DNA from 3 places in the Planococcus plakortidis genome. Region 2 is predicted to be linked to each of the others. Evidence: riboswitches for the same ligand, from Rfam matches in the RefSeq annotation. Region 2 holds a riboswitch; each other region holds the start of a gene.
The links. Region 2 has a riboswitch for lysine ahead of BBI15_RS06070 (Na+/H+ antiporter NhaC family protein). Riboswitches for the same ligand answer to the same signal wherever they lie in the genome.

Region 1 (10,688 bases), 1.6 Mb from region 2:
GCCAATTGGCGAAGGATGGCGCGAATCTGGTCCTGGCGGCACGGCGCACCGGCTTGATCGAAGCGCTTGCGAGCGAACTCGGCCCGAACGCCATTGCGGTTACGATGGATGTCAGCCGTGAAGCGGATGTCGCGTGGCTATTCGAAGAAGCGCTGACCAGTTTCGGCAGGATCGATGTGTGGATCAATAACGCAGGCGTCGGCGTGATCGGCCCATTTACTGAAATCCCGCTGGAAGATCTCGCGCGCATGGTGGAAGTGAACGTCAAAGGGACGGTCAACGGCAGCCATTTTGCGCTTCGCCATTTCAAGGAGGCCGGAAGCGGCATTTTGATCAATATCGGATCGGTGGCGAGCGATGTCGCATTTCCTTATTTCACCGGCTACAGCGCCAGCAAGCACGCCGTCCTCGGTTTCAGTTCGGCGCTCAATGAAGAAGTGAAACTCGAGGGTTACGGCGACATCCATGTCTGCTCGGTGCTTCCGTGGGCGACCGATACCCCATGGTTCGAACACGCCGGCAACTACTCGGGCCATGTGGTCGACATGAAGCCCATGGATGACCCGATGCAAGCAGTCAAGGCGATCATCGATTTGATTGATGAGCCGAAGGAAGTCGTGGAAGTCGGCCGGAAGATGAAAACCGTGCGTTTATTGACGCGGATGGCCCCGAAGATGCTGGAAAAGCGCTCGGCAAACTTCATCAAGATGAATTTGGAGAAAACACCGCCGGAAGCACCGCATAGCGGAACGCTCCATGAACCGGAAAACGCAGCGAAAGAACCTGACGATAGCAACCCGAAAGCTTAAGCGATAGCTGCTTAAGCTTTTTTTTGCTGTAGAAAGGGTACAAACTTTCCTTTCCATTCATTTACAAATATAGAACGGTATGATTAGATGGAAATAAAAGGGGGAGAGAGTCATGGGTAATGAACAAGCAAAACACAAGAGGTATCTTCATGAATAAGCCGGCTGCATACGCTGAATTGAATCCGTTTACAGCCATTTGGACGCGTCCCCGCGAGACGGTACGTTATGTCATCGAAGAAAAAACCACCCGTTTTATCGTTTTGCTCCTGGCACTGGTCGGATTTGCAGGCGCGCTTTCCGGTGCTTCGGGCGGGGAGCAGATGTTTCCGGCTGTCGGGGTGATCGTGGGATCCTTGCTACTCGGGCCGCTTTCTGCAGTCGCGGGAATCGCCATCATTTCGGGCATTTATAAGTTATTGGGCAAATTATTCGGCGGTGTCGGGACGTATGCGGAAATGTTCCGCGCAGTGGTCACGGCGAGCATTCCGCAGGTTTGGTTATTGCCGATGTGGCTGGTCTGGCTCATCACTTCACCATCGACCTTCTACACGGAAATCGATCCTGTTTCGGCACAACCCGATACAGGGCTCGGCTTGGTCGTCGGCCTGCTGCTTCTGACCATCGTGATCGTTGTCGGTATCTGGACTTTCGTCATCCAGTGCAAAGCGGTAGGGGAAGCGCAGCGATTTTCAGCCTGGAAGGGGTTTTTCGTGATCATGATTCCGTCCGTGTTGGTGGCAATAGCTGTCATTACCTTGCTATCGCTAGTGTTGTTTGCGGCATTTTAATCGAATAGGCAAAAGGCGATCCCCAAAAAACGGGATCGCCTTTTTCGTATTTATGGCTTTTCGTAGCGCTGGACATTGTTCTCGTCGATATCGACGGTCTCCCGCTGCACCGTCTCGCTGATATGCTTCGTTTCCTGGACTTTGCGTTTATGGACGATGATCTCTTCGCTGACGTATTTCACTTTGCGGACTTCCAGGCGTTCTTCGATCACGGGAATGTGCCAGAGCCCGTCTTTTTCGTAAGGCTCGGCGGAATGGCCGCTGGATTCATAATCCGCCAGCTCCTGGTTGACGGGACGGCGTTCGACTTCGGCTTCTTCCCGTTCATATGGAACTTCGAGCTCCTGCTGTTCTTCGACTGTTTTCTTACGGATGTCGATACTCCCAGTCTCGACCCAGTCCTTGTCGACCGCGAGGCGCTCTTCGTGCAGTTCCATCTTCCGTTCATCTTCCAAATCGGGTGTGTCGCTTAAGTGTCGGCCATCAGGCGAATGCTTGTTTCCGGATAAGCTGGCTGCTGCGGCATCGAAATTCTGGTAATTCATCCCGTATTCGCTATCGACATAAAGCACGAGCTTGCCGCTTTGGACTTGCTTGTAATACTCATCGGCTTCCGAATCGGAGAGGCCCATCTGCTTCAGCGCGTCCTTGGTCGGGTCTTCCCCTGAAATGAACGATTTGAACTTATCCATGAAATCGCCTTTATCCGTATTCAAGTGAACGTCCGTCTGCCCCTGCACCATTTGCAGTTGCTGGCCGTTCAGAGCGACGACGTACATATCTTCTTCTTTATATCCCTGTGCTTTCAATTCACCGATCTCGTGGATCACTTCCGCCTGCACATCGAATGTGCCGATCAATTTATGGCCATGTTTTTGCATAATAACTTCCTCCTGTAACCTCAATGTTTTGCCGTGTCTGCGTTATGGCTTATGTACCCGGGAGATGAGGAGTCATAAACCTTGTACGGAGCTTGATGCCAGGGTGTGGCAACGGGGAGAGGAGAACTTACGAATGAAAAAGAATATATGGAGGTAATGGATTACTGCAAAAAGGAACATTCAGAGAAAGGTGTTTATGCCTACTAAAATATATTTTCGTAACCCTATTGTAATGTTCGTAAAATATCATATAATTGGAAAAGAAATGAATACATTACAGAATGGGGAAACGATTAAAGATGATTCACGGCAAAGTTTTGACGACTGCGGCATTGGCTGCAGCATTGGCTCTTGGAGCAGTTTTACCGACGGGGGCAGCTTCTGCAGCCACACTTACAGAAGATAACTCCTACCGCATTTTTGGCAGCGACCGCTACCAGACAAGCCTGGAAGTTTCGTGGGAAGGCTGGGAAGATGGAGAGGCGGAAACGGTAGTCGTTGCAACAGGCGCTGACTTCCCGGATGCACTGGCAGCTACTCCGCTGGCATCTTCTTATTATGCACCGCTGCTTTTGACGAAAAAAGATTCTTTGCCTGCAGGATTCGCGGATGAACTCAAGCGTCTGGGCGCGAAAAATGTTATTTTGATTGGCGGTACGGGAGCGATCTCCGAAAAAGTCCAAAACGAAATCGCGAAGCTTGGCATTACAGTAGACCGCATCAGCGGGAAGAGCCGCTATGAGACTGCTGTGAAAATAGCTGAAGAACTAGGAATGGACGGGTCATTATTCGTTACGACTGGCGCAAACTTTGCCGATTCTTTGTCGATTTCCCCTGCAGCAGGATACATTGAAGAACCGATCCTTCTGGTGCCTGCATCTGGAGCTGTCCCTGCGGTAGTTGCAGACTATATCGAAGCCAACCAGCCGACATGGCCATTTATCATCGGCGGCGAAAAAGCTGTTGCCCCTTCAGTGGAAGCGTTGTTCACGGAAGAGCCGATGCGCCTTGCAGGTGTCAGCCGCTACGACACGAACCAGGCAATCAATGATTTCATGTTCGAAGCTGGCGTTTTCGAAGAGGTGTATGATGTTTTCGTCTCGACAGGAACCAACTTCCCGGATGCTTTATCCGGCAGTGCACTCGCTTCACTGTTTCCGGCTCCGCTTGTCTTGACTGCGGCAAACCCGACTGCGGCTTCTAAAGAACAAATCGTCGATTACTCAACAGAAGATACGTACTACACGATCCTTGGTGGAGAAAAAGCCGTTTCATCTGATACATTGAAAAAGCTATTCGCAAAATAAGACAAAAAATTCCTGCCATTTGGCAGGTTTTTTTGTCCCAAAAAATCAATTCGCTATTTCTTGTATCAAGAAATGGGTATAATGAATCTGTTATGGCAAATCAAGCAAGCAGCAATTGATGGAGGTTCCAATGGAAAAAGAAATGGCTTTATTCGGTAAACGAGTGGAAGAAGATAAATACATGATTGCGCAATTGATCCAGGAAGAACGGCAGTCGGCCTTGCCGGAGGAGATGGTGGAAGAAAAAAGGGAGTTCTCGGAACTGGTATTGGAAGAGCGCGCCCGTTTCATCGAATTGCTTGGGAAGGCGATGCAGGACAGCTGCAATGAAGCGAAGAACATGGCTGTCATTACGCAATGGGGCAATGCCACGGGGAATTTCTTTCTGGAGCAAGGCATGACATTGGATACGGCATTGGAAGAAACCGGTTTATACCGGAAGCATCTGGCCACGCTGATCAAAAGCGAAGGCCGCCGTTTGGATATTTCCCCGGAAATAACCTATGATGCGGCGGAATTATTGCATGCGCTTCTGGACCATGCCACCTACGCCTACATGCATGCCTATACGGTTTCGTACCAGAACAAGCTGGCTGCAGCGCGCCAGGAATTTCTGGAATTATCGGCGCCTGTCGTCCCGATCAGTGATTCAGTCGCCATTTTGCCGCTGATCGGGAGCGTTGAAATTGACCGTGCACACTATATTCTCGAGCGCACGCTGCTGTCTGCGAGCGAATTGAAGATCACTACCTTGCTTCTCGATTTATCAGGGGTCATTCGCGTCGACACGATGGTAGCTGAACAGATCCTGAAAATCATCCAGTCGCTCGAGCTGATCGGCGTCGAATGCGTGTTGACAGGTATCCGCCCGGAGACGGCACAGTCATTGACTTCCCTTGGCATCGATGTCCGGACCTTACGCATTGGCGGGAGCTTGAAGCGCGCGCTGGAAGAAGTATACAATTAAAAAAAGCTTCGCAGTCCCTGTTTTAAAGGGCTGCGAAGCTTTTTTAATTGGTGACGGCGGCCTGTTTAGGGGATGGCAGGAATTGCTGCAAGGTGGCAGTTTCTTCCTCAGTCAACGCGAGCATCGGCAAACGCACGCCGCCGACCGGTACGCCCGATAGGTTGAGCGCCGCTTTGACAGGGCTCGGGCTCGGTGCCGCGAACAATGCTTTCATCGTCGGCAGCAATTTGCGGTGAAGCGCCGCAGCGCCAACTGTATCGCCTGTGCGGAACAATTTGATCATTTCCTGCATTTCATTGCCGATGATGTGCGCTGCAACCGAAACGATTCCAGTCCCGCCGACAGAAAGCATCGGCAAGGTCAGGCTGTCGTCGCCGCTGTAGACGGCGAAGTCACTGCTTGTGCGCTCGATGATTTCGGAAGCGGCATCCAGATCGCCGCTTGCTTCTTTTACGCAGGTGATATTATCGATCAGCGACAGGCGGACGATGGTATCGACCGACAGATTGACGACGCTGCGGCCCGGGATGTTATAGAGCATGACCGGAAGCGTCGTCGCGTTTGCGATCGCTTCAAAATGGCGGTACATGCCTTCTTGAGACGGTTTGTTATAGTAAGGAGTGACAAGCATGATGCCGTCGACGCCCGCTTGTTCCGCTTGCTGAGTCAAGGCGACGGATGCCCGCGTGTTGTTCGAGCCGGTGCCCGCGATGATTTTCGCGCGCCCGTCCGCCACAGTGACGACGTGGACGAACAGCGCCACTTTTTCGTCTGTCGACAAAGTCGGCGATTCGCCGGTCGTCCCGGCGACGACGATGCCGTCCGAACCGTTATTGATAAGATGTTCCACGAGATTTGTTGTTGCCTGAAAATCGATTTCACCGTTTGCGTCGAATGGCGTCGCCATCGCAGTGATCACTTGACCGAATTTCATAGAGAACACACCCTTTTCTAAGTTTTTTTCAAAAATTAGAGGTGGGGGCCGGTCCGGAGTAAACAAAAAAGCAGCAACGGGGGCCCGTTGCTGCCGTTAGAAACAATGTTTACCAATCGTTCCTGTTCGTCAGATAGCCCTCCATATAGTTTCCTATATGACAGTCCGGCACTTCTTCAGTGCAGAACCAGCGCACAGGAATATGAGCATCCTGCCGCTTCGGCAAATCCCCCTTTCGGCAATCGTCCTAAGAGCCCATACTCCTCGGATTGCGTACTGATGGTTTTTGCGCCTCTATCCTCGCTCCGCTAAGGAAGCAAGAAATTATTGAATTAGCTGTAATATAACAGAAAGAAATGGGAAAGGCAAGAGAAAAAGCATTTTTAATTTTGTAAAATGTGGGAATGGAGAGCGACGGCTTGAACTGCTCCCAATAGACCAAAGGAGGCAAGCACATGGACGATCATCGAATGGACCGAAAATTGAATATCCACACCGGCGGCGAGCAGATGGGCTTCCACGCATCGCTGCATGAGCACCGGTTTGAAGTGACGCCTTATGCGTGGCTGGATCGATTGTTCAAGGCACATCCGTTGAAAGGAACGGGCAGGCTGGTCGATTTCGGGAGCGGCAAAGGGCGCTTGAACTTTTTCGCGCATCACCTGTTCGGGACGCCGTCGGCAGGAGTGGAAGTCGACCCGTCGCTGCATAAAGCCTCGCTCCGGAATTTGCAGCGCTATAGAGGGAAAGCTGATATCGAGTTCATCAATGCTTACGCGCAGGATTATGAAATCGATCCACAAGATCGCTGGTTTTATTTTTTCAACCCGTTTTCCGATCCGGTGTTCATGAGTGTAGTGGACAGGATCCAAAAGTCGGCGGCGGACCATCCGCGGGAAGTTGAAGTGATCTTATTTTATCCTGCAGTCGAATATACCGATTTCCTGGAACGGCGCACCGCATTCGAATTGGCTGAAGATATTGAACTGCCGGTCGAAGAGAAAGATCCACGTGAACGGTTTTTGGTCTACCGTTTGCCCATATGGGATTAAAGTTTCCGCTATAGCGGGTATAGCTAAATAAAAATGGATGCGGAAAGAGGGATTCTTTTATGAAATGGAAAGGGCGAGCGGGTAGCAGGAATGTAGAAGACAGGAGAGGGCGCGGTGTCGGCGGGCCGGTGCTGGCCGGGGGCGGGATCGGCGGCTTACTGATCGTCTTGTTGATCACGTTTCTCGGGGGCGACCCGGGAGCGATACTCGGCGATGGCGGAGGCGGATCCAGTTCGGAGCCGTATGTGGCGAGCGAGCGGGAAGAAGAACTGGCCGATTTCGTCTCGGTCGTCCTCGCGGATACGGAAGAAGTATGGGCCGAAGTGTTCGCCGAAGAAGGCATGGAATATGTCGAGCCGACCTTGGTGCTGTTTTCCGGAAGTGTCCAGTCGGCTTGCGGCATGGCGGGAGCGGCGACGGGACCGTTTTATTGCCCGGCGGATTCCAAATTATACATCGATTTAAGCTTTTATGACGAGCTCGAGCGCCAGTTCAACGCACCCGGTGATTTCGCGATGGCGTATGTCGTGGCGCATGAAGTCGGCCACCACGTGCAGAATTTGCTCGGCGTGCTCGGGGACGTCCAACAGGCGCGCAACCAGCTGAGCGAGACGGAATACAATCAATTGCAGGTGCGCCTGGAATTGCAGGCGGATTATTTATCCGGTGTCTGGGCGCATCACGCTCAAGGCATGGGCTATCTTGAAGAAGGCGATTTGGAGGAAGCGTTGACCGCGGCCAGTGCAGTCGGCGACGATACGATCCAGAAAAGGACGCGCGGCTATGCCGTGCCGGAGAGTTTCACCCACGGCACATCCGAGCAGCGCAAGGAATGGTTCTATAAAGGCTTCCGCGCCGGTGATTTGAATGACGGCAATACGTTCAATGCGCCGGACTTGTAAGCTTTCGAAAAGATTGATATTTTGCGCTCGGTGATTCATTATAAAGAATAGACAGTCTTTTTCATCGAGAATCAAGAATGAAGAAGAAATCCTATTCTATGAAGGAAGTACACTCATGACAGAAGAGATAATGACGGAAGACAATATCACCCGTCTCGAAGTGGGCGGCAAACAATTTATCTTGATCGGCACAGCACATGTGTCCAAACGGAGCGCAGAGCAAGTGAAGGAAGTCGTCGAGCGCGAACGGCCGGATTCGGTGTGCATCGAACTCGACGCCCAGCGCTATGATTCGGTCATGCAGGACAAGAAATGGAAAGAAACCGATATCTTCAAGATCATCAAGGACAAGAAAGCGAGCCTGTTGTTGATGAACTTGGCCATTTCCTCGTTCCAGAACCGCCTGGCCGATCAGTTCGGCATTAAGCCCGGTTCGGAAATGATCCAGGGCATCCATTCCGCGCAAGAGACCGGAGCGGAACTGGTCCTGGCCGACCGCAATATCCAAGTGACGTTTTCGCGTATCTGGGGCAATATCGGGCTGATGGGCAAGGTCCAGCTCATTTCCTCCGTGTTCTTCAGCATTTTCAGCAAGGAATCGATTTCCGAAGAGGAACTTGAGAAGATGAAGCAGCAGGATACATTGAACGCGGTGATGGATGATTTCACTAAAGCGTTCCCCCGCATCAAGAAGCCGCTCATCGATGAACGCGACCAATATTTGGCGCAGAAGATCAAAGAAGCACCCGGCGACAAGGTCGTCGCGGTGCTTGGTGCCGCGCACATTCCAGGCATTACCCGCGAAATCCACGAAGAGCAGGATTTAAAGGCGCTCAATGAAGTGCCGAAGAAGTCGAAATGGCCGAAGATCATCGGCTGGGCCATCCCGGCGATTATTTTGTCCATTATCGCGTACACCTTCTATGCAAACCCGGCGGCTGGTTTGGACCAAACCGTCAGCTGGATCCTGTGGAACGGCACGCTTGCCGCAATCGGGGCCGCGGTCGCGTTCGGCCATCCGCTGGCGATCCTCACCGCCTTTGTCGCTGCGCCGATTTCCTCGCTCAATCCGCTCGTTGCGGCCGGCTGGTTTTCGGGGCTGACACAAGCGTTTATCCGCCGGCCGAATGTCGGGGATTTCGATACCTTGTCGAAAGACGTGTTCACGGTCAAAGGCTTTTGGGACAATAAAGTGACGCGCGTCCTACTCGTCATCGTATTGACCAACCTCGGCAGTTCGCTCGGCACATTCATCGGCGGGGCAGACGTGTTGCGCCTGTTTTTCGAAAACTTATAAAACGCTTTATGAAGCTTCCCTCGAAAATTTCGGTGGAAGCTTTTTCATTTCTAGATACCTATATAAAAATGCATAAAAAGTATTCTTGATGAATGATTTTTATTAAAAAAAGGGGTATAACTAAAGTATAAAACCGAACGGAGGCGCATGGAGATGGATTTCCTGTTGATGGGGATCTTATTGTGGTCGCTGGTGATTGCCGCATTGCTGCTCGGCTTGTACGGGGTTTGGAAACGATCGTGGAAAGCGCTGTTTTGGGGAGGGCTTGCATCACTTTTGCCGATGGGCCTGATTTTCATGGGAGATGACAGCTGGGTGTTCAAATTGAGCATCTTGCCACCGCTCTTGCTGTTCATCGGCGCTTACTTCTTCAAGCAGCGGCGCCCTGAAAAAGTTTAACCGGAAACCGGCCAATCTTTTTGGCCGGTTTTCGAGCGTTTAAATTGGCGCTTTCCGATTTGTAGTTATACAATAGTTATACAACAATCGGAGGGAGCTAATCCTTATGCAGTACATACTTGAACGCAGTAAGTTATTCATCTTCTTGATCCTGATTCTCATGCTGGTCGGGGTCTATACATTCCTGACTTTGCCTCAGCGTGAAATTCCCGAAACGCCTCCGGGCCTTGTGCTGGTCTCCACGATCTTGCCGGGCGCCGAGCCGGAAGAAGTGGAAACGAGCATCACGAATCCGATTGAAAGGGAATTGCAGAGCATTGACGGCATCGCGTCGATGGATTCCATTTCAGCGAATTCGGCTTCCATCATCACATTGGAAATTGAAGACGGCGTAGAGCCTGATGGCTTGATCAATACGATCCAGCAACAGGCACAGCGCGCAGCCGGCAGTTTCCCGGAACAGGCGCAGGAAACAAGCGTCGAAAAGCTGGACCTGACATTCCCGTTGGTTTCCTATATGTTCTACGGGGACGAAGCGGAACTTGCCGAACTCGAAAGGCCGCTCGCCGATCTCTCGGATGAAGTCGAAGCGGTGTCCGGCGTCGCCGGAACCCAAGTGAAAGGCTTGAACGGTGAGCAGGTGGTCATTGAGCTCGATGGGGATGCGCTGGCAGAAAATCAATTGCAGCCTTTTGAAGTGCTTGAAAGCCTGCAGCAAGCGAATCAGCCGCTGTCCCTTGGTACCCACAGTGACGGCGAACAGCAATTCCTCTTGACCGTGCAGCAAAGCGAAGGCATCGAAAAGCTGCGTGAGCTGCAGGTCGGCCAGGCAGCGGTGCCGCTCGCTGATGTGGCGTCGGTCGAATTGGCTGAAATGCCGGCTGAAGATATCGTCACATTCGAAGGCGAGCCGGCGGTTTCCTATACGGTCTTCTTGCAGACTGGCCAGGACGTGCCTTCTGTCGATGACCGTGTCAGCGAAGTGATCGAAGGGTTCAATGAAGATTTGCCTGCAGGCATCTCGGCTGAACGCTATGAGTCCCAGGCTGAAAACGTCAACGAGATTTTCAGCTCGCTTTACATTTCGCTATTGATCGCGGTGCTTGCGGTCTTGGTCGTTACGACTGCGGGGCTTACGCTATACGGCGCGTTTGCCGTGGCGCTGACCGTTCTCGCTTCCGTCCTGATCGGGCTCATCCCGATTCCGGCGCTCGGTGTCGATTTGAACCAGATTTCCGTTATCGGCTTGATTATCGCGATCGGGATTTTGGTCGACGACAGCATCGTCGTCAACGATAATATCCAGCGCCGCTATAAGCTTGGCGATCACGCAATGGCAGGGGCCATCAATG
Region 2 (10,688 bases):
TCATGGTTGTGGACGGAGCACAAGCTGCGCCTCACTTGAAAATCGATGTCCAGGATCTGGATTGCGACTTCTTCGCATTTTCCGGCCATAAAATGGTCGGCCCAACCGGAATCGGCGTCTTGTATGGCAAAAAGCAATTGCTTGAAGCCATGGAGCCTGTCGAGTTCGGCGGAGAGATGATCGACTTTGTCGGATTATACGATTCGACATGGAAAGAGCTGCCGTGGAAATTTGAAGGCGGTACACCGATCATTGCCGGGGCAGTCGGCCTGGCTGCAGCCATCGACTTCCTGGAGGAAATCGGGCTGGATGCAATCGAAAAACACGAGCACCATATGGCAGCCATCGCGATGGACAAGATGTCGGCGATTGAAGGGCTTGAGATCTATGGCCCGGAAGACCCGGCGAAACGTGCAGGGATCGTCACTTTCAATTTGAAAGAAGTCCATCCGCATGATGTGGCGACTGTGCTCGATATGAGCGGCATCGCTGTCCGCGCAGGCCACCACTGCGCACAGCCATTGATGAAATGGCTTAATGTGACAGCGACAGCACGCGCAAGCTTCTATCTGTACAATGACGAATCGGATATCGATCGCCTCGTGGAAGGCTTGCGTTCTGCAAAGGAGTATTTTAGCGATGTCTTTTAATAACTTAGATCAATTATATCGGCAAGTGATCATGGACCACTACAAGACGCCCCGCAACAAGGGGACGCTTGAACAGGACAGTGTCAATATCGAGATGAACAACCCGACTTGCGGCGACCGGATCCAATTGACGCTGCAAGTGGAAGATGGCATCGTCAAAGACGCCAAATTCGACGGGGAAGGCTGCTCGATTTCCATGGCATCTGCCTCCATGATGACGCAAGCCGTCAAAGGCAAAGACGTGGACACGGCATTGAAGCTGTCTGGAATCTTTTCGGACATGATGCTGGGCAAAGAGTACGACGATTCAGTGGACCTTGGGGATATTGAAGCATTGCAAGGTGTTTCCAAATTCCCGGCGCGTATCAAATGCGCGACCTTAGCGTGGAAAGCCATGGAAAAAGGTGTACACGACGAAGAAAAATCGTAACAGAGAACGGAGGAACGACGATGGCGAAAAAAATGCCGGAAATCGGAGATTATAAATATGGGTTCCATGACAAGGATGTCTCCATCTTCAGATCCAAACGCGGTCTGACGGAAGACATTGTCAGAGAAATTTCGAAGATCAAGGAAGAACCGGAATGGATGCTCGAGTCACGCTTGAAAGCGTTGAAACTATTCTATTCCATGCCAATGCCGCAATGGGGCGGAGATTTGAACTCACTGGATTTTGACGAAATCACGTATTACGTCAAACCTTCTGAAGCGAGCCAGACTTCATGGGATGAAGTTCCTGAAGAAATCAAGCGCACGTTTGACAAACTTGGAATTCCTGAAGCGGAACAGAAATACCTTGCGGGTGTTTCCGCTCAGTACGAATCCGAAGTGGTCTACCACAACATGAAAGAAGACCTTGAAGAGATGGGCATCATCTTTAAAGACACGGATGCGGCCCTTCGTGAAAACGAAGACCTCTTCAGAGAAAACTTCCAGACCGTCATTCCAGCAGCCGATAATAAGTTTGCCGCATTGAATACTGCGGTTTGGTCAGGCGGGTCATTCATTTACGTACCAAAAGGCATTAAAGTGGAATCCCCGCTTCAAGCCTATTTCCGTATCAATTCGGAAAACATGGGGCAATTCGAGCGTACCTTGATCATCGTTGATGAAGGCGCGAGCGTCCATTATGTAGAGGGCTGTACAGCACCGGTCTACACGACGAACTCACTGCACTCTGCTGTAGTTGAAATCATCGTGAAAAAAGATGCTTATTGCCGTTACACAACGATCCAAAACTGGGCAAACAATGTCTATAACTTGGTGACAAAGCGTGCTTTCGTTGACGCGAACGGCACGATGGAATGGATCGATGGCAACATCGGTTCAAAATTGACGATGAAATACCCTGCAGTCTTCCTTAAAGGCGAAGGGGCACGCGGCATGACATTGTCGATCGCCATCGCCGGCAAAGGCCAGCACCAGGACGCAGGCGCGAAAATGATCCATTTGGCGCCGAATACGTCATCATCAATCGTCTCCAAGTCGATTTCGAAGCAAGGCGGGAAAGTTTCTTACCGCGGAATCGTGCATTTCGGCCGCAAAGCGGACGGCGCACGTTCGAACATCGAATGCGATACATTGATCATGGATAACCAGTCGACATCCGACACAATTCCTTACAACGAGATCATGAACGACAACGTTTCGCTTGAACACGAAGCGAAAGTATCCAAGGTCTCTGAAGAGCAATTGTTCTACCTGATGAGCCGCGGCGTTTCTGAGCAGGAAGCGACAGAAATGATCGTCATGGGCTTCATCGAGCCATTCACAAAAGAATTGCCGATGGAGTACGCAGTGGAAATGAACCGTCTCATCAAGTTCGAGATGGAAGGTTCAATCGGTTAATCAATCCATCAATCCCCGGCATGAAAATGCCGGGGATTTTTTGCCGTTATGAAGCCCCTTATTTCGTGGACTGCAGATATTTCGTTTTAATGTTTTTTGAGAGGGTATACAAAAGGTGTAGGAAATATAAAAGGAGGTTTTTTCTGATGAGCCAGACTTTTGACGCCTTAAAAGAGAAAATCAGCAATGCCGATATGAGTGAAGCAAAAGAAATTATCACTCAAGTCAAGCAAGCGTACGATGACGGCAAGATTGATGAAAACGAAAAAAACGAATTAATGGACCTTGCAAAATCCAAGATCGGTGGAGGCGGGCTCGGAGGTTTATTCTGAGATTCTGAAACCTAATGAAAAAATAAGCTTTGGCATCCGTATAGGTTTGCCGAAGCTTATTTTTTCATGTTCGTTCATGCTGCCTGATTAGCCGCTTTGCCTGTAGCCATGACCGAATTGCATATAATGCCAACTCGAAGGGGGCCAATCATGCTTATTCGCTGAAACCTCCTGAATCACAAAGTCCTTTTGGTAGAAATAATGCAGGCAGAGAATGTTTAGTGGATACAGCATTTACTGCGCGAAGCCCAAAAAGGACGGCTGTTTTTTTCTATGCTATCATAAAATAATAACGAAAATGGAGGCAGGACGATGATTTATGTTGGATTGACGGGCTGGGGGACCATCCGGATGTCTATAGCCCCGGTTCGAAACAAAAGGATAAATTGATCGATTACAGTGCGCATTTTCCGATTGTGGAACTGGATTCCTCATTCTATGCAGTCCAGCCCGAGCGCAACATCAGCAAGTGGATTCGGGAGACGCCGGACAATTTTCAATTTGTCGTAAAGGCATATCAAGGCATGACAGGACATCAACGTGGTGAAAACCCGTTTTCCAGCCGCGAAGAAATGTTCGAAGCATATCGATTGTCTGTCAGGCCGCTTAAAGAAGCGGGGAAGTTGGCAATGGTGCTATTGCAATTTCCGCCTTGGTTCGACTGCCAGAAAGAACATGTCGATGAAATCCGCTCGATTATTTCGGAACTGCAGGAGTTTGACTTAGCTATCGAATTTCGCCATCAATCCTGGTATGCAAACGGCATGAAAGAAAAAACGCTGGAATTTCTCCATACGCATGGATTGATCCATTCGGTCTGCGATGAGCCGCAGGCGGGGGATGGGTCGATTCCGCTCGTCCCAGAGTCAAGCCGCAAAGATAAAGTACTGCTGCGCCTGCATGGGCGTAATGTCCATGGCTGGTTGAATCCAGGGAATGCCGAAAAGTGGCGGGAAGTCCGTTATCTGTATGATTACAACCGTACGGAATTGGAAGAGATCAGCGCCGCCGTGAAGCGCCTCGAACAGCAGGCAGAAATAGTCTATGTCATCTTCAACAATAATTCAGGCGGGCATGCAGCAGGCGATGCGAAAGAATTCCAGGAACTGAACAACTTGCGTTTCGAGGGACTGTCCCCGAAGCAGCTTGACCTGTTCGAAGGCGGGTTTTGATGATCTTCCTAATCCTTCTGCTGGCGGGACTGGCTTCAGGGATCGTCGGTGCACTCATCGGTCTTGGCGGGGGCGTCATCTTGGTGCCGGCGCTGCTGTTCCTAAGCTCTTCCGTCAGCACATTCCCGGACTTATCCCCTCAAGAAATTGTCGGGCTGTCGGTCGTCATGATGATCTTTACGGGCTTGTCGTCGACGCTTGCCTATATGAAAGTCAAAACTGTCGATTACCGGAGCGGCTTTATCTTCTTTCTTGGCAGCGCGCCAGGGACGATTGTGGGCGCTTTCGTCAACCGCAGCCTAGATATCCCCTCTTTTCAATTATACTTCGGCCTGCTGTTGGTATTCTTGTCGCTCCTTCTATTGTTGAGGGATCGCCTGAACGCGGTAAGCTGGTTTGTGAATAATGGCAAAAAGCAAAGCTTTTATGACCGCAAAGCCGATAAAGAATATGTTTACGGCTATCCCGTATGGTTTGCGCTTGCCCTGACCTTTTTCATCGGCTTCGCATCCGGGCTGTTCGGCATCGGTGGCGGTTCGATCCTGGTGCCTGCCATGATTTTGCTGTTTTTATTTCCCCCGCATGTCGCGGTTGGCACATCGATGCTGATGGTCTTTTTATCTGCCATCGTCAATTCCATCACGCATATCTCGCTCGGCAATGTGCCGTGGATCTATACGGTAGCCATCATCCCATCTGCATATATCGGTGCGAAAATCGGGGCGAAGCTGAACCGCAGCATTAAATCCGAGACGCTGGTTGTCGTGCTGCGGTTAGCGTTATTATTACTTGGCCTCCGTTCGATTTACGAAGGAATTTTCAGTTCATAATGAGGTGTTTGACATGAGTGAAACCATCCATATTTATCATACAAACGATTTGCATAGCCATTTTGCACATTGGCCCCGCATCCAATCCTTCCTGACGGAGCGCAGGCGCTGGCACGAGGAAGCGGGGGATATATGTTTAGTGCTTGATATCGGCGACCACGTTGACCGCTCCCATCCTTTCACCGAAGGAACGGCTGGTAAAGGCAATGTCCAGCTGCTCAATGAAGCGGGCTACGATGCCGTCACTATCGGCAATAATGAAGGCATCACCCTATCCAAAGCGGAGCTGGACGAATTATATGTGCAGGCTGATTTTTCCGTCGTGGTCGCTAATCTAGTGAATCTGGACGGCAGGCAACCGGAGTGGGCAAGCCCGAGCCAAATCATCGAGACGACAGATGGCACGAAAATCGGGCTGATCGCTGCAACAGCCGAATTCACCCCGTTTTATCGGCGCCTGGGCTGGGAAGTGACGAGTGGCCGGGAAGCCATCAAACGGGAAGCGGCCAAAATGCGCCACTCGGTCGATTTCCTCATCTGCATGTCCCATCTTGGAATCAGGGAGGATGAGCTGTTGGCAGCGGAATGTCCCGAACTCGACATCATCCTCGGGGCCCATACCCATCACCTCTTTCACCAAGGAAAAGAAATCGGTGGAACATTGCTCGGTGCTGCCGGAAAGTTCGGCTATTATATCGGCCATATTGAAATCGATATAGCGTCACGCAAGATGACGGCGGAAGTGGTCGAGACCGATCAGCTGCCTGAAGCCGATGAAGGGTTCAATGAACACTTGGTTGGCGTCGGCAAGCAACAAATGGCTGAAACCGTATTTTTTAACGAACATCATTTGAAAGCTGAATGGTTCAAGCCTTCTACGATGGCAGAGCTGTTTGGCGATGCACTGGTTTCCTTCGCATCGGCGGATTGCGGGTTGTTCAATGCCGGGATATTCATGGAGGATATGCCCCGGGGGAAATGACACGCTATGACTTCCACCGCATGCTGCCGCATCCGATCAATCCGTGCGTCATCGATCTTAGCGGTGCAGAGTTGAAGGAAATTTACCTTCAGTCATTGAATGAGGACTGGCCGCAGCTCGAACTGAAAGGGATGGGATTCCGGGGAGCGGTGTTCGGCCGCATGATCCATAATGGTTTGGCCATGCATGATCATCAATTGCTCGTCGGGGGGCAGCCTGCCGAACCGGATCGCGTTTACCGGTTAGCGACGCTCGACTTGTTCACGTTCGGCTATTTTTTCCCTGCCTTGAAACGTGCGCCGAAGAGCTATTTCATGCCGGAATTCCTGCGTGATGTCTTCAGTGATTATTTCCGCATGAAAACCGTTAAATAGAAGGAACATTCAAAATGGACTGTTAGTTGATTTTAAGGCCTTTTTGGGCTATGATTTTGTATGAATTAGATATCGATGGGTAGAGGCTGCAGCCTTCATCAGTAGAATGTGCGAGTTTGACCGCGTTGACCGCATTCGAAAGGGGAGCTTGCCGAAATTTCCGTCTCCGGGTCAAGGGGCGGCGATTGGGGGCATTTCGAACAGGGATGCCACTGTCATTTGCAGCAAATTGCAGATGGAGAGCTACAGGGTTGTTTGATGCTTGTGCACACAGACGAATTGTAGGAAGCCGGTTTATCCATTGGATAAGCCGGCTTTTTTGGTCTAGGCCTTACCATCAAAATGAATAGGAGGAATCTAATTATGGAAAATACGATCTTTTCGATACTGCCGCCGATTATCGCGATTGCGATGGTGCTGTTGACGCGGCGTGTATTGCTGTCGCTCGGTGTGGGCATTGTGGCAGCGGCGCTGATCTTGACCTCGTTCTCGCCGGTATCCGCGGTGAACGAATTGTTCACGTCGTTTGCGGTGATTTTTTGGGATGGGGGCTTTAATGCTTACAATGTGTTCATCATTTTGTTCTTATTGTTGCTCGGGGTCATTACCGCATTTGTCAGTTTGTCAGGGGGCAGCCACGCGTTTGCCGACTGGGCATCCGCCCGTGTGAAGACACGCCGCGGTGCAAAAATAGTGACTGTATTACTCGGCATCTTGATCTTCATCGACGATTATTTCAACGCTTTGGCGGTTGGGCAAGTCGCCCGGCCGATTACGGACCGCTATAAAGTTTCGCGTGCGAAGCTTGCCTATTTCATCGATTCGACCGCTGCCCCGATCTGTGTCGTGTCCCCCGTATCGAGCTGGGGAGCGGCGATCATCGGCATCATCGGGACAATCCTCGCTGGACAGACCTTCCTGGATTATTCTGCGCTGGAAGCGTTCCTCTGGATGGCACCGATGAACTTTTACGTCATCGCGGCACTGGCCATCGTGTTCTTCGTCGCCATCCGTGATGTGGACTTCGGGGAAATGAAAAAACATGAGCGTTTGGCGATTACGGAAGGCCAGTTATTCAATCCGGATAAAGTGATCCCCGGTGAAATGAAAGAAGATTTCCCGAGTCACTCGCATGGCCGCGTCCGTGATTTGCTGTTGCCGATCCTGCTATTGATTGCGGGAACGGTCTCGGCGATGATATGGACAGGATATGTAAACGCCGGGGAAGTATTCGATATTTGGCTCATCTTTGAAAACACCGATGTTCCATTGTCCTTGATCACAGGCGGAATCATCGGTGCCCTTGCAGCGATCATCCTTTATGCATTGCAGATCAAGCGCAACGAAGCGGCTGAAGCGCATTGGATCGCCAGAGGGATCTGGGCGGGCATCCAATCGATGGCTGGCGCTGTCTTCATTTTGATATTCGCCTGGTCGCTGACGTATTTGATCGGTGCTTTGGAGACCGGTACGTATCTTGCTGACGCCGTCGCGCGCGGCAATGTGCCGACAAGTGTCCTGCCGGTCCTGTTGTTCTTGCTTGCTGGCGTCATGGCTTTTTCCACGGGCACCTCATGGGGGTCTTTCGGGATCTTGCTGCCGATTGCCGGGACGATCATGATCCAGGCGGAACCTGAACTCTTGCTCGCTTCCTTGTCTGCAGTCTTGGCAGGGGCAGTGTTCGGGGACCATTGTTCACCGATCTCGGATACGACCATCCTGTCGTCGACGGGAGCAGGAAGCAACCATATGGACCACGTCGTGACACAGCTTCCTTATGCATTGACCTCTGCAGCGATTGCAGCAGTAGGGTATATCGTCATAGGGTTCACCGGATCCCTGCCGATCGCTCTGGGGCGGTAGCTATTGTACTCGCAATACTATTCGTTTTATGGTCTAAACGCACAACCCCAATGGAAAAGCATGGACATAACTAAGATTTGAAAGGCGGAGATAGTTTATCTCCGCCTTTTTATTATTACTATAATAGTTTTCTTCATAAATTTTCAGAAATTATCTTTACTTTAAACATGGTCCTAGTTATACTGAATTTATATTCTAAAATAATCTGAATATAAACAAACTTCCTATTTTTCTGTTAAAAAAATGGAAGTTACCAACAAAGGGGGAAGAGAAATGGAGCGTTCTACATGGGGAACGAGAGCCGGCTTCATCATGGCGGCGGTCGGTTCAGCAGTAGGGTTGGGGAATATTTGGCGATTCCCGTATGTAGCTTATGAAAATGGTGGGGGAGCATTTTTTATACCTTATTTATTCGCATTATTGACTGCCGGTATCCCGATATTGATCATGGAGTTCTCGATCGGTCACCGTTTTCGCGGCTCAGCCCCGCTATCCTTCTTTAGGATGAGCGGCAAGAAGGCTGAATGGATGGGCTGGTGGGCGATTTTTGTATCGTTCGTCATCTCCGTTTATTATGCGGTCATTATTGCGTGGGCAATGCGTTACACTTTATTCTCATTCAATCAGGCGTGGGGAGAGGACACGGAAGGCTTCTTATTCAATGACTTTCTCCAGTTGACTGTATCACCAGGCGAGACAGGGGGGATCGTCTGGGGGATATTCATTCCATTAGCGATCGTATGGATCATCACGCTTGGCATTTTGCTTGCCGGAGTGAAAAAAGGAATTGAAATGGCCAACCGGGTATTTATCCCGGCATTAGTCATTATTTTCCTGATTATTGTCATCCGGGCCGTCACACTTGATGGCGCAATGCTGGGGCTCGATGCGTTCTTCAAGCCTAACTTTGAAGCCATCATGGACCCGACTGTATGGGTTGCGGCCTATGGGCACATTTTCTTCAGTTTATCGATTGCTTTTGCGATTATGATCACTTATTCCAGTTATTTGCCGAAGAAATCCGATGTCACCAACAATGCGTTCATTACCGGGTTTGCGAACTCAAGTTTCGAGCTCCTTGCTGGTATCGGGGTGTTTGCGGTACTTGGTTTCATGGCGACGCAATCAGGCGTAGAAGTGGCAGATGTTGCATCTGCGGGCGTCGGGCTGGCATTCGTTGTGTTCCCGGCGATCATCAATGAATTTCCAGGGCTCAACGGCCTCTTTGGCTTCTTGTTCTTCCTGTCATTGACACTTGCAGGACTCACATCACTCATGTCGATTACAGAGACCTATGTTGCAGGGTTCACCGAGAAGTTCGGTATCTCGCGCCGCAAAGCAGTTGCATTCGGCGGCGGGCTTGCAGCCTTAATTTCGATTCTTTTTGCGACACAGGGCGGCTTGTTTTTCCTGGACATCATCGATTACTTCATCAATCAATTCGGTGTGGCAGCTCTTGGGCTGGTTGAAGTCATCATGGTCGTTTGGGTCTTGCGTAAAACTAAGCATTTGCAGGATCATGCCAATGCAATTTCCGATATCCGGCTTGGCGGCTGGTGGAAGTTCAGCCTCGGTGTCATCACTCCGATCGTTCTCGGATACATGATGTTCGGCTTGCTTCGTTTGAACATCTTCCAGCAATTCGAAACGGAAACCGGGAACTATGAAGGGTATTCCAATATGTTCACATTGTTCGGCGGTGTAGCCGTCGCAGCGGGCGCCCTGCTCTTCGGCATCTTGTTCTCGCTCGGCAAGTGGCATAAAAACTATCGTTATTATGATGAGCATTCCGAGCATCCGGTACGCGAAAAAGAATAAGGAGGGATCGACATGTCAGTTAGCGCGATTGTAGTCATGATTATCGGTATGATCCTCCTCTGGGGAGGGCTTGCAGCGAGCATTTTCCATGCTGTGAGATCGAGCAAAACAACCAAAGCAGAAGACTTAGGATGATATGGAAAACCTCTGGCAGGCGGCTGCCGGAGGTTTTTTTGTTTATCGATGGGATGATAGCGCAGCTTGTCCATCCAGCCTTGGTGTGATACATTTGAAGCAGGATTCACAGCAGAATGATGCAGGCTCAGGCTTTTGTCATTACTAGGTATGGATGGTGAGGATATTGATCACGATTGAAAAGTGGAACTACGAGGTGATCGAGGATCATCGCGGAGGGTTTCAGGAAGAAGCAATCCAGAACAGGTACAGCGATATTCTGGCCAAATATGATTACATCCTGGGCGACTGGGGATACGGACAGCTTCGCCTGAAGGGGTTTTTTGAGGATAGCAATAACAAGGCAAGCTATGATACGAAGATCAGCACGCTCCAGGATTATTTATACGAATACTGCAATTTCGGATGCTCTTATTTCGTCTTGAAAAAGGCTGGGAAAGCGCCGGAACCAGAAGTGCAGGAACAACCGGAACCCCCCGAGGCGGATTGAGCCGCCGGGGGTTTTCTTGTGCCCATATGATATGATAGAGAAGAAACGCATCAGCGAGCATCAGCAAAATGGAGGGACTCAATATGTATTTTATCGACCGTGGAAAAATCAAGAAAGCCATCACATACATGGATGCGCTTATCGCTCTGTATGAAGAGAACGGCGAGTGGAATTCACTGAAAGACCAATTGGCT
Region 3 (10,688 bases), 190 kb from region 2:
ACTGCCTCTAAATAATCCTGGCGCTTCTTGATCACTTCTTCGATGATCCGCTCGCCCTCTTCCAATAATTTAATGCGCACCACACGGCGGTCCTGCTCTTCGCGGATACGGACGACCAAATCGTTCTTTTCCATCCGGTCAACCAGGTCGGTCGTCGTGCTGAACGCCAAGAACATTTTGTTCGACAAGTCGCCGATGGTCATGTCGCCATGTTCGAACAGCCATTGAAGCGCCACGAACTGCGGCGGCGTAATGGTATACGAATTCAGGATTTCGCGGCCTTTCTGTTTGATGATCCCCGATATGTAACGCAATTCCTTTTCCATAAATGCCACACGCTCCAAGTCGTGGCGGCGGTTTGAGTTGTCTTCAGTCATGGACTTGGTTCACTCCCTAGCTACTGGTATTTTTTCCATAATGACGCTTTCGTCCCAATAAGGCAAGGATTGCTTCATTTGCCGGAGGAAGCCAAACTCCCGCTCCGCAACATCACCTTCTCCGCATCGCTCCATGGATGGCCTTTGCCGCTAGTTTTGGAGATTTGGACGATTGCGCCCCTGCCGGTGAAACACGTCTCCTGCTCATCGTTCACTGCCCAATAATGGACATCTGCGGAAGAATTCCCGATCGTATCCACTTTGACATAAATCTTCAATTGTTCGTCGAAGAATACCTGCCGGACGAAATCGACTTGCATATCCGCCACGACGGGAATCAAATCGCTGTCCTTGGAGAGCCATCTTTGCATCAAGCCGATCTCTTTCATGAACTCGATCCGCGCATACTCGAAATAGGCGATCGGGACCGTGTTGTTGACATGGCCGAACATATCCGTCTCTGAAAATCGCACGTGCACCGGTGCATAAAACGAAAAGCCTTCCTGCCATTTGTTTAAATCCTCTATGTAAGACGCTCTCATTCCAGTTCCCCCTGTATATGTTACTCATTTTGTAAGTATAGCAAAAACTCGCGCAAAGAACATCAGTTTCAGCCAAGCTTGGGCATTTTCAGGTGAAACAAAAAAACTCCGCCTAAAAGGCGGAGTGTGGATCAGTCGACCATGTGATCGCTTCCGAAGAAGTTGCGGAACATTTGGATGTTCGTGTCGCGGTTCAAAGCTGCGATGGAAGTCGTCAAAGGAATGCCTTTCGGGCAAGATTCCACGCAGTTCTGGGAGTTACCGCAATCCGCAAGGCCGCCTTCACCCATGATCGCGTTCAAACGCTCGTCACGGTTCATGGCACCTGTTGGATGCGCGTTCATCAAGCGGACTTGGGAAAGCGGAGCCGCACCGATGAAGTCGGATTTGTCGTTGACGTTCGGGCACGCCTCGAGGCATACGCCGCACGTCATGCATTTAGACAATTCATAAGCCCATTGGCGTTTGCGCTCAGGCATACGCGGACCTTCGCCAAGGTCATGCGTACCGTCGATCGGCACCCACGCTTTGACTTTTTTCAACGAATCGAACATGCGGCTGCGGTCTACGATCAAGTCGCGGACGACCGGGAATGTCTTCATCGGCTGAAGGCGGATTGGCTGTTCCAGCTGGTCGACAAGAGCTGTGCACGACTGGCGCGCTTTGCCGTTGATGACCATTGAACATGCGCCACATACTTCCTCCAGGCAGTTCATGTCCCAGTTGACTGGCGTCGTTTTCTTCCCGTCCATGTTGACCGGGTTGCGCCGGATTTCCATCAATGCGGAAATGACGTTCATATTGGCGCGATATGGTAATTCGAACTTTTCCCAGTACGAATTTTCGTCTGTGGAATTGCGGCGTTCGATTTCAAAAATAACCGTTTTTGCTGCTTCACCCATGGTAAATTAGCTCCCTTCTTTATTACTATGCTTTCGCGGAATAATCGCGTTTGCGTGGCGGGATCAAAGAAGTGTCGACATCTTCATAATGGAAGATCGGCTCATCGTAACCGTTGAATTTCGCCATTGTCGTCTTAAGGAATTCCTCGTCATTACGTTCCGGGAATTCCGGCTTGTAATGAGCACCGCGGCTTTCGTTGCGTTTCAATGCGCCAAGCGTGATGACACGTGCTAAATGTAGCATATTTTTCAGCTGGCGTGTAAACATAGCCCCTTGGTTGCTCCAAAGTTGCGTATCCGTCATGCTGATGTGGTTGAAGCGTTCGAGAAGCTCCTGGATTTTGCGGTCCGTTTCTTCGAGGCGATCGTTATAGCGCACGACCGTCACGTTGTCCGTCATCCATTCGCCAAGCTCTTTATGCAGGATGTAGGCATTTTCAGTTCCATCCAATGCCAGGATCTCTTCCCATTTACGCTGCTCTTCAGCTTCGTGCTTCTCGTAAATATCGTTTGGAAGATCTTCGGCCAGGACGTCCAAGCCTTTGACATAATCCAAAGCGTACGGCCCTGCAACCATTCCGCCATAGATGGCAGACAATAGCGAGTTTGCGCCAAGACGGTTTGCGCCGTGCTGCGAGTAATCGCACTCACCAGCTGCAAGAACGCCAGGGATGCTTGTCATTTGATGATCGTCGACCCATAGCCCGCCCATTGAATAATGGACAGCCGGGAAGATTTTCATCGGTACTTTGCGAGGGTCGTCACCTGTGAATTTCTCATAGATTTCGATGATCCCGCCCAGTTTGATGTCGAGTTCTTTTGAATCCTTATGGGAAAGGTCCAAGTACACCATGTTCTCGCCGTTGATGCCGAGCTTCTGGTTAACGCACACATCGAAGATTTCGCGAGTCGCGATATCACGTGGCACGAGATTTCCGTAAGCCGGATATTTTTCCTCGAGGAAGTACCAAGGCTTGCCGTCTTTATACGTCCAGATCCGTCCGCCTTCACCGCGTGCAGATTCTGACATCAAGCGGAGCTTGTCGTCGCCAGGGATCGCTGTCGGGTGGATTTGGATGAATTCGCCGTTCGCATAGTATGCGCCTTGCTGATAAACGATCGATGCTGCAGATCCTGTGTTGATGACAGAGTTCGTGGATTTTCCGAAGATGATCCCCGGTCCGCCGGTTGCCATGATGACCGCATCCGAACGGAACGATTTGATCTCCATCGTCGTCAAGTTCTGTGCAGTGATTCCGCGGGACACGCCGTTATCGTCAAGAACCAGGCCAAGGAATTCCCAGCCTTCGTATTTCGTGATGAGCCCAGCCACTTCATAGCGGCGGACTTGCTCATCGAGTGCATATAGCAATTGCTGGCCAGTGGTAGCACCGGCAAAAGCCGTTCTGTGGTGCATCGTGCCGCCGAAACGGCGGAAGTCAAGAAGACCTTCCGGCGTCCGGTTGAACATGACGCCCATGCGGTCGAGCAAACGGATGATGCCAGGTGCTGCATCCGCCATCGCTTTGACCGGCTTTTGGTTCGCCAGGAAATCACCGCCGTAAACGGTGTCATCAAAGTGAATGTCCGGTGAATCCCCTTCACCTTTTGTATTCACCGCACCGTTAATGCCGCCCTGTGCGCACACAGAGTGGGAGCGTTTAACGGGAACGATGGAAAATAGGTCGGCAGGTGACCCTGCTTCGGCAACTTTGATCGCTGCCATTAGACCTGCTAGGCCCCCACCGACGATAGAAATTTTGCCTTTCGCCATTGTAGTGTTCACTCCTCTTTTAATTCACCAATGTTTGGGACATCCTTAAATGAATGCAAACAATGCTCTGATACCAATGATCGATAATACAATAAAGACTAGAAGTGTGAAGTAAGTTGAGTAGCGCTGTGCTTTCTCCGAAACCGTGATTCCCCACGTCACAAAGAAAGACCACAATCCGTTCGCCAAGTGGAACGTCGCGGACAGGACACCCAATACGTAGAAGGCGAACATGAACGGATTCGACAGGATGTTTTCCATCATGTTGAAATCTGCCTCTGCTGCACCAATCGCAACTTGGAACCTTGTCTCAAACACGTGCCATGCGATAAAGACCACAAGGAAAACCCCGGTGTAACGCTGTGCAACAAACAGGATGTTGCGCATGTAGCTGTAATGCCCCGGGTTGTTTTTCGCTGTGAACGCTATGTATAATCCGTAGAAAGCATGATACATGAGCGGCAAGTAGATGACGAAAATCTCCAGGAAGATGACGAATGGGAGATTTGCCAAGAAGTGGGCAGCTTGGTTAAACGCTTCCACGCCTTGCGTAGCGAAATGGTTGACGATCAAATGCTGCGTCAAGAACAAACCGATTGGAATGACCCCGAGTAAAGAGTGCAGCCTGCGCATTAAAAATTCACGATTGTTATCCAAAAATTTTACCCCCCTCAAAAACTTTAGTTGGCACCGCAAAACTTTCCTATATCAGGAAAATATCTCTGCGATACTGCAAGCATCATGTACAAGAATATGACATATTTATTGTACTCCCCACTTTTGGGAGCGTCAAGGCAAGGAAAGCTTTTTGGGCGCATACTGTCCGGGCTTTTGGAAGGCGTTTTGGGATATTAAATAGGAAAGAATTCACGAAAAGCTATATTTTTATTTTAAAACAAGCGGGATACAGGCATCTGTTCCGAGCTTTTATGAGCAAATATAGGGCCATAATGGCAAGATTTCAAATTTGAACAAATTGTGAATTTTTACACAAACTTTCGGAAACTTATAAAAGCCCTGCCAAGTGTAGCGCTTCCTGAAGGTCAGGCTAAAATGCCAACTTTCAGGACGCACCACCCAGCAGGGCTTTTGCTTACTGTACTGTCGCTGGCGTCAGGCCGTATGCATCGTGGAGCGCATTTGCCGAGCGTTCCATCTCACTCGCCGGCACGACGACAGACACTTTGATTTCGGATGTGCTGACCATTTTCACAGGCACGTTCTGCCCGCGGAGTATGTCGAACATCTTCGCTGCGACGCCGGGATTCGACACCATGCCGGAGCCGACGATCGATACTTTCGCCAAGCCGGTTTCGATATCGAGGGCGTTGTAGCCGATCTGCTCCTGCGCTTTCGACAACACGCGCTGCGCTTCTGCCAGGCTGTCTTCCTTGATCGAGAACGAGACGGACGGCGGAAACTCCTCACTGATGCTTTGGACGATGATGTCGACATCGATCAGCTGGTCCGCCAAGACCGTGAATATATTGGCAAGCGACCCATTAAACGGCTTGGTGTAACTGACAGTGATGCGGGCGATGTCGTTTTCGAATGCCACACCACGCACGATAAGATTTTTTTCCACAGTGATCACCTCTTGTATGATAGTCCCCGGTTCATCCGAGTAGCTGGCCCGCACAGAGAGGGGCACTTGGTTGTTTTTGGCGAATTCCACGGCTCGCGGATGAAGGACTCCCGCTCCGAGGTTCGCCAGTTCGAGCATTTCGTCGTATGAAATCTGTTCGAGCTTGCGCGCGCCTGTAACATAACGCGGGTCGGACGTGTAGACCCCGTCGACATCCGTGTAGATCTCGCACTTCTCAGCGCCCAAAGCAGCCGCCAGCGCTACCGCAGTCGTATCGGATCCGCCGCGGCCGAGCGTCGTGATGTTGCCGTTCTTGTCGACGCCTTGGAAACCTGCGACTACGCAGAACAAGCCGAGATCGAGCGCCTCTTCCAAGCGCTGCGTATGGATCGTCTCGATACGAGCATTGCGCGGGACGGATTCCGTTTCGATGCCCGCCTGCCATCCCGTGAAACTCAAGGCATCATGGCCGAGTTCTTTAAATGCCATCGCCAATAGCGAGATGGTCACTTGTTCCCCTGTCGCGAGCAGCATGTCCATTTCACGCTTAGGCGGCTCGGCGGAAATCTCCCCGGCGAGGCCGAGCAGCGTGTCCGTCGTTTTGCCCATCGCCGACACCACGATGACGACGCGCTTGCCTTGCTGTTTTTCACGGATGGCACGCTTTGCCACGCCCACGATTTTCTCCGGGGACGCCACGGACGTCCCCCCGAATTTCATTACGATTGTTGTCATTCTCTTCACTCCCACTTAAAGTAAGTGGCCCTCAATAAAAAAGAGGCAACTTGCCGATTGCCCGGCAAGCTACCTCTCTTCTCATGTACGATTTCAAGCGTCCATGTGAGATAGCCCTCCAGAGTCAAACTCTGACAGCCCTGCATCTCTTAAATGCAGGACCAGCATACGCGCAAGCAGTGCGCGTAAACTTCGGCGGGCGTCCCTTTCGGCATCCTTCACAGATTCTGCAAATCTCGGAATGCTTACTATTGACGTCCGCTCCTCTATCATCACTTTTTACAAGTGATTCAATTGTGTTATTACAATACCATGAAGTTATTCCTGTTGCAACGGCTGTTCCTTGAAATGCCGTTCGATTTCAGCTGCCAGCTTCTCGGGGATCCCCGCTTCTTGGATTTCGCCAGCTGTCGCTTCCTTGATTTTCCGGACGGACCCGAAATGCTTGAGCAATTGCTGCTTGCGTTTCGGGCCGACGCCTTGGAGCCCATCCAACGCCGATTGAATCGAATTCTTGCCGCGCAATTGGCGGTGGAATGTGATGACAAAACGGTGGACTTCGTCTTGGATGCGCTGCAATAAATAAAATGCTTCACTTGTGCGTTTGAGTTCCACCATTTCGATCGGGCTGCCGTACAAAAGTTGAGACGTTTGGTGCTTGGCATCTTTTGCAAGGCCCGCAATCGGGATATCGAGCCCGAGTTCGTCTTCAACGATTTCACGTGCCGCTTCGATCTGGCCTTTGCCCCCATCGATGATGATCAAGTCGGGCAGCGGCAATCCATCCTTCAACACACGGCTGTAACGCCTGCGGACCACTTCACGCATCGCCGCATAGTCATCCGGTTTTTCCGCGGAACGTGTCTTGTATTTCCGGTAATCCTTCTTCGATGGCTTGCCGTCGACGAAGACGACCATCGCCGATACGGCATCCGCCCCTTGGATATGGGAATTATCGAATGCTTCGATGCGCAGCGGCGTGTGGATGTTCATCGCATCGCCCAGTTCATTGCAGGCACCGACCGTCCGTTCTTCCTGGCGCTCGAGCAGCTGGAACTTTTCTTTGATGGCGATTTCCGCGTTTTTTTGCGCGAGTTGTACCAAATCTTTTTTCTTGCCGCGCTGCGGGACAAGCACTTTCGCGCCGAGCCATTCTTTCAGGAATACTTCATCTTCCGCTTCCGGAAGCAGGATTTCATTCGGTTTGATGTGATCCGGCTTTTCATAGAACTGGCCGAGGAAGGTCAAGAATTCCTCTTCCGGGTCGCGGTACAACGGGAACATCGACACTTCGCGCTCGATCAGCTTTCCCTGCCGCACGAAAAATACCTGTACGCACATCCAGCCCTTGTCGACAGCGTAGGCAAAGACGTCGCGGTTGGTAAAATCATTCATGGCCATTTTCTGTTTTTCCATGACCGATTCGATATGGCTGATCTGGTCTCGGTATTCTTTCGCCCGTTCGAACTCCAGATTCTCCGCCGCCTCGCTCATCTTTTCGGTCAGCTCCTGCTTCACTTCGCGGAAGCCGCCGTTCAGGAATCGGCTGATGCCGTCGATCATTTCCCTGTACGTATCTTTTTCCACCGGCTTCACGCAAGGCGCAAGGCATTGGCCGAGATGGTAATACAGGCAGACGCGGTCCGGCATTGTATGGCATTTGCGGAGTGGATACAAACGGTCTAGCAGCTTTTTTGTCTCACTTGCCGCGTAGGCGTTCGGATAAGGGCCAAAATATTTCCCTTTGTCTTTTTTGACCTGTCTCGTGATGACCAATTTCGGATGGCGTTCGCCCGTGATTTTCAAATACGGATAGGTCTTATTGTCTTTCAGGCGAATATTGTATTTCGGATCATGCTTTTTGATCAAGTTCAATTCAAGGATCAATGCTTCTTTGTCGGAAGACGTGACGATGTATTCAAAATCCTCGATTTCATTGACAAGGCGCTGTGTTTTCGTGTCGTGGCTGCCTGTGAAATAGGAACGCACACGGTTCTTCAACACTTTCGCCTTGCCTACATAGATGACCGTCCCTTGCCGGTCCTTCATCAAATAGCAGCCTGGCTGGTCCGGCAAAACTGCCAATTTATGTTGAATCATTTCATTTTTCATTTCCTCACCCTATTTAAAAAACCGGGTTCCACGAATGGGACCCGGTTTTGGAATTATGCGTGTTTTTCAACCAATTCAGCCAAAGCTTCTTTCGGACGGAAGCCGACTACTTTATCGACTGTTTCGCCGTTTTTCATCAAAAGAAGTGTCGGGATGGACATGATGCCGTATTCGCTAGCTGTCTGTTGGTTTTCATCAACATCCAATTTCACGATTTTCACTTTATCGTCCATATCCGCATCGAGTTCTTCAAGAACTGGAGCGATCATTTTACAAGGCCCGCACCATGCTGCCCAAAAGTCTACCAATACGAGTCCTTCTGAAACTTCCTGTTTGAAATTCTGGTCTGTACCTTTAACGATTGCCATGTATAATTCCTCCTTAAGTGATAACCAAACTATATTTCGATTATAGCAGACGTGATTTACGCTAGCTATTTATTTGCCTAGTCCTTCCATACCCGGCTGTTGTTTCCGTTAAACTGCCTCGGTTTGATGCAGTCAATGTAATTAAAGACCAGGAGATTCCGCTGCAGGGGCACGCTTTCCGCGGAGTGGGCATCGAGCCTCCTCATTCGCTACGCTCATTCCGGGGTCTCTCAAACCCACTTTATCTGCAGGAGTCGGCCCCTTCCGCTCCATCTCGAGTTGCAGAATAAAAACAGCCCGCTAAATTGCGGGCTGTCGTGATTACATCACTTTCTTGAATTCTTCCGTGAGCAATGGGATGACGTCGAATAGGTCCCCGACGATTCCGTAGTCTGCCACTTTGAAGATGTTCGCTTCAGGGTCTTTGTTGATCGCCACGATGACCTTGGAATTGGACATCCCGGCCATGTGCTGGATCGCGCCGGAAATTCCTGCTGCGATGTAGAGATCAGGTGTAACGACTTTCCCTGTCTGGCCGATCTGCAAGGAATAATCGCAGTAATCTGCGTCGCACGCGCCGCGTGAAGCTCCGACTGCACCGCCGAGAAGGTCAGCCAATTCCTGCAATGGCTCGAATCCTTCCTTGCTCTTGACGCCGCGCCCGCCTGCGATGATGACTTTCGCTTCGGAAAGGTCGACGCCTTCTGCGGATTTGCGGACCACATTTTTGATGATCGTGCGCAAGTTCGTGATATCGACCGACAAGCTCGATACGTCGCCGGAACGCTCTTCGCGCTCAAGCGGCGCGATGTTGTTCGGGCGCACGGTAACGAAGAGAACGCCGTCTTCTTTCAGTTTCACTTTTTCGAAAGCTTTACCGGAATAGATCGGGCGGATGAAGACAGCGTCATCGCCCTCCCCTTCGATATCCGTCACATCGGAGATCAAGCCCGTTTGCAATTTCGAGGCAATTTTCGGCGACAAGTCCTTGCCGACCGCAGTGTGGCCGAAGACGATCGCTTCCGGCTGCTCCTGGTCGACGACCGCCATGAATGCCTGGCCGTAGCCATCGGATGTATAGGATTTCAAGTGTGGGTGCTCCACTGTGATGACACGGTCTGCGCCGTACGCTACCAATTCGTTGCCGAATTCGCTCACCGCTTCCCCAAGCAGGACAGCGACGATTTCCCCGCCGCCTGAAATTTTCTTGGCTGCGGCAATTGCTTCAAATGATACGTTGCGCAAAGCGCCTTCACGCGTTTCGCCCAATACTAATACTTTTTTCGACATAGTCCGTTAACCCCCTAAGTAGATGTGAAAATAAATGATTGGCGTATATTTATATTACTTTGGCTTCAGAGCGAAGCAGGCTGACCAATTCAGAGACTTGGCTAGGAATTTCGCCTTCCAAAATGCGGCCGGCTTCTTTTTTCGGCGGCAAGTATACTTCGATCGTTTCCGTTTTCGCTTCTACATCGTCTTCGTCGATATCCAGGTCGTCGAGCTCAAGCTCTTCAAGCGGCTTTTTCTTCGCTTTCATGATTCCTGGAAGAGACGGATAGCGCGGCTCGTTCAAGCCTTGCTGGGCAGTTACCAATAGCGGCAATGAAGTTTCGAGCTCTTCTGCATCCCCTTCGATATCACGGACGATTTTCACCGTTTCACCTTCGATTTCAAGGCTTGTGATTGTCGTTACGTAGTTGATGTCAAGCAAATCGGCGACGCGTGGCCCGACCTGGCCGGACCCGCCGTCGATTGCGACGTTCCCTGCAAGGATCAAGTCCGCGTCTTTGTCTTTCAAGTACTCTGCCAGTATGTAAGCTGCCGTAAACTGGTCCATTTCCTCCACATCGTCTTCTGTGTTGATCAAGACTGCTTTATCAGCACCCATGGCAAGAGCTGTGCGCAATTGCTTTTCAGCTTCCTCATCACCGATTGTGACAACCGTCACTTCGCCGCCGTGAGCGTCGCGGACCGTGATGGCCTCTTCGATCGCATACTCGTCATATGGGTTGATGATGAATTCCGCGCCATCTTCCTGGATCTGGCCACCGGAGACAACCAGTTTTTCCTCTGTGTCGAACGTGCGTTTTACCAATACATAAATGTTCATGAACGTAAACCTCCCAAGTATTATTTCCCTTTAAATTGTGCTTCGCGTTTTTCCAGGAAAGCGCCGATGCCTTCCTTTGCATCTTCCGATACGAACACTGTACCGAATGAATCCGCTTCTGCTTTGACGCCTTCATCAAAAGCGCCGCGCTTCGAATACTGAAGCATGTCGATTGCCGCC

Region 1: linked by a shared signal. The riboswitch ahead of dapA (4-hydroxy-tetrahydrodipicolinate synthase) and the one ahead of BBI15_RS06070 (Na+/H+ antiporter NhaC family protein) in region 2 are both predicted to bind lysine.
Region 3: linked by a shared signal. The riboswitch ahead of BBI15_RS07050 (aspartate kinase) and the one ahead of BBI15_RS06070 (Na+/H+ antiporter NhaC family protein) in region 2 are both predicted to bind lysine.

Annotation. Positions count from the first base shown of each region.
Region 1 covers NZ_CP016539.2:2,872,866-2,883,553, reverse strand. The annotation lists gene BBI15_RS14395 (SDR family NAD(P)-dependent oxidoreductase) at 1-809, shown strand, start outside; gene BBI15_RS14390 (Yip1 family protein) at 959-1,597, shown strand; gene BBI15_RS14385 (DUF2382 domain-containing protein) at 1,648-2,478, opposite strand; gene BBI15_RS14380 (cell wall-binding repeat-containing protein) at 2,760-3,785, shown strand; gene BBI15_RS14375 (STAS domain-containing protein) at 3,916-4,752, shown strand; gene dapA (4-hydroxy-tetrahydrodipicolinate synthase) at 4,796-5,686, opposite strand; lysine riboswitch at 5,813-5,991, opposite strand; gene BBI15_RS14365 (class I SAM-dependent methyltransferase) at 6,142-6,738, shown strand; gene ypfJ (KPN_02809 family neutral zinc metallopeptidase) at 6,798-7,640, shown strand; gene BBI15_RS14355 (TraB/GumN family protein) at 7,771-8,937, shown strand; gene BBI15_RS14350 (hypothetical protein) at 9,091-9,336, shown strand; gene BBI15_RS14345 (efflux RND transporter permease subunit) at 9,443-10,688, shown strand, end outside.
Region 2 covers NZ_CP016539.2:1,191,416-1,202,103, forward strand. The annotation lists gene BBI15_RS06035 (cysteine desulfurase) at 1-650, shown strand, start outside; gene sufU (Fe-S cluster assembly sulfur transfer protein SufU) at 640-1,080, shown strand; gene sufB (Fe-S cluster assembly protein SufB) at 1,101-2,498, shown strand; gene BBI15_RS06050 (hypothetical protein) at 2,645-2,830, shown strand; partial or broken gene BBI15_RS06055 (DUF72 domain-containing protein) at 3,143-4,002, shown strand; gene BBI15_RS06060 (sulfite exporter TauE/SafE family protein) at 4,002-4,832, shown strand; gene BBI15_RS06065 (bifunctional metallophosphatase/5'-nucleotidase) at 4,846-5,814, shown strand; gene BBI15_RS16775 (bifunctional UDP-sugar hydrolase/5'-nucleotidase) at 5,811-6,188, shown strand; lysine riboswitch at 6,261-6,442, shown strand; partial or broken gene BBI15_RS06070 (Na+/H+ antiporter NhaC family protein) at 6,552-8,125, shown strand; gene BBI15_RS06075 (sodium-dependent transporter) at 8,325-9,869, shown strand; gene BBI15_RS16405 (MetS family NSS transporter small subunit) at 9,882-10,004, shown strand; gene BBI15_RS06080 (YutD family protein) at 10,171-10,494, shown strand; gene BBI15_RS06085 (DUF86 domain-containing protein) at 10,578-10,688, shown strand, end outside.
Region 3 covers NZ_CP016539.2:1,380,967-1,391,654, reverse strand. The annotation lists gene BBI15_RS07075 (MarR family winged helix-turn-helix transcriptional regulator) at 1-377, opposite strand, end outside; gene BBI15_RS07070 (acyl-CoA thioesterase) at 452-919, opposite strand; gene sdhB (succinate dehydrogenase iron-sulfur subunit) at 1,051-1,821, opposite strand; gene sdhA (succinate dehydrogenase flavoprotein subunit) at 1,847-3,595, opposite strand; gene BBI15_RS07055 (succinate dehydrogenase cytochrome b558 subunit) at 3,641-4,252, opposite strand; gene BBI15_RS07050 (aspartate kinase) at 4,689-5,915, opposite strand; lysine riboswitch at 6,019-6,192, opposite strand; gene uvrC (excinuclease ABC subunit UvrC) at 6,234-8,027, opposite strand; gene trxA (thioredoxin) at 8,081-8,395, opposite strand; gene BBI15_RS07035 (electron transfer flavoprotein subunit alpha/FixB family protein) at 8,717-9,685, opposite strand; gene BBI15_RS07030 (electron transfer flavoprotein subunit beta/FixA family protein) at 9,735-10,508, opposite strand; gene BBI15_RS07025 (enoyl-CoA hydratase) at 10,529-10,688, opposite strand, start outside.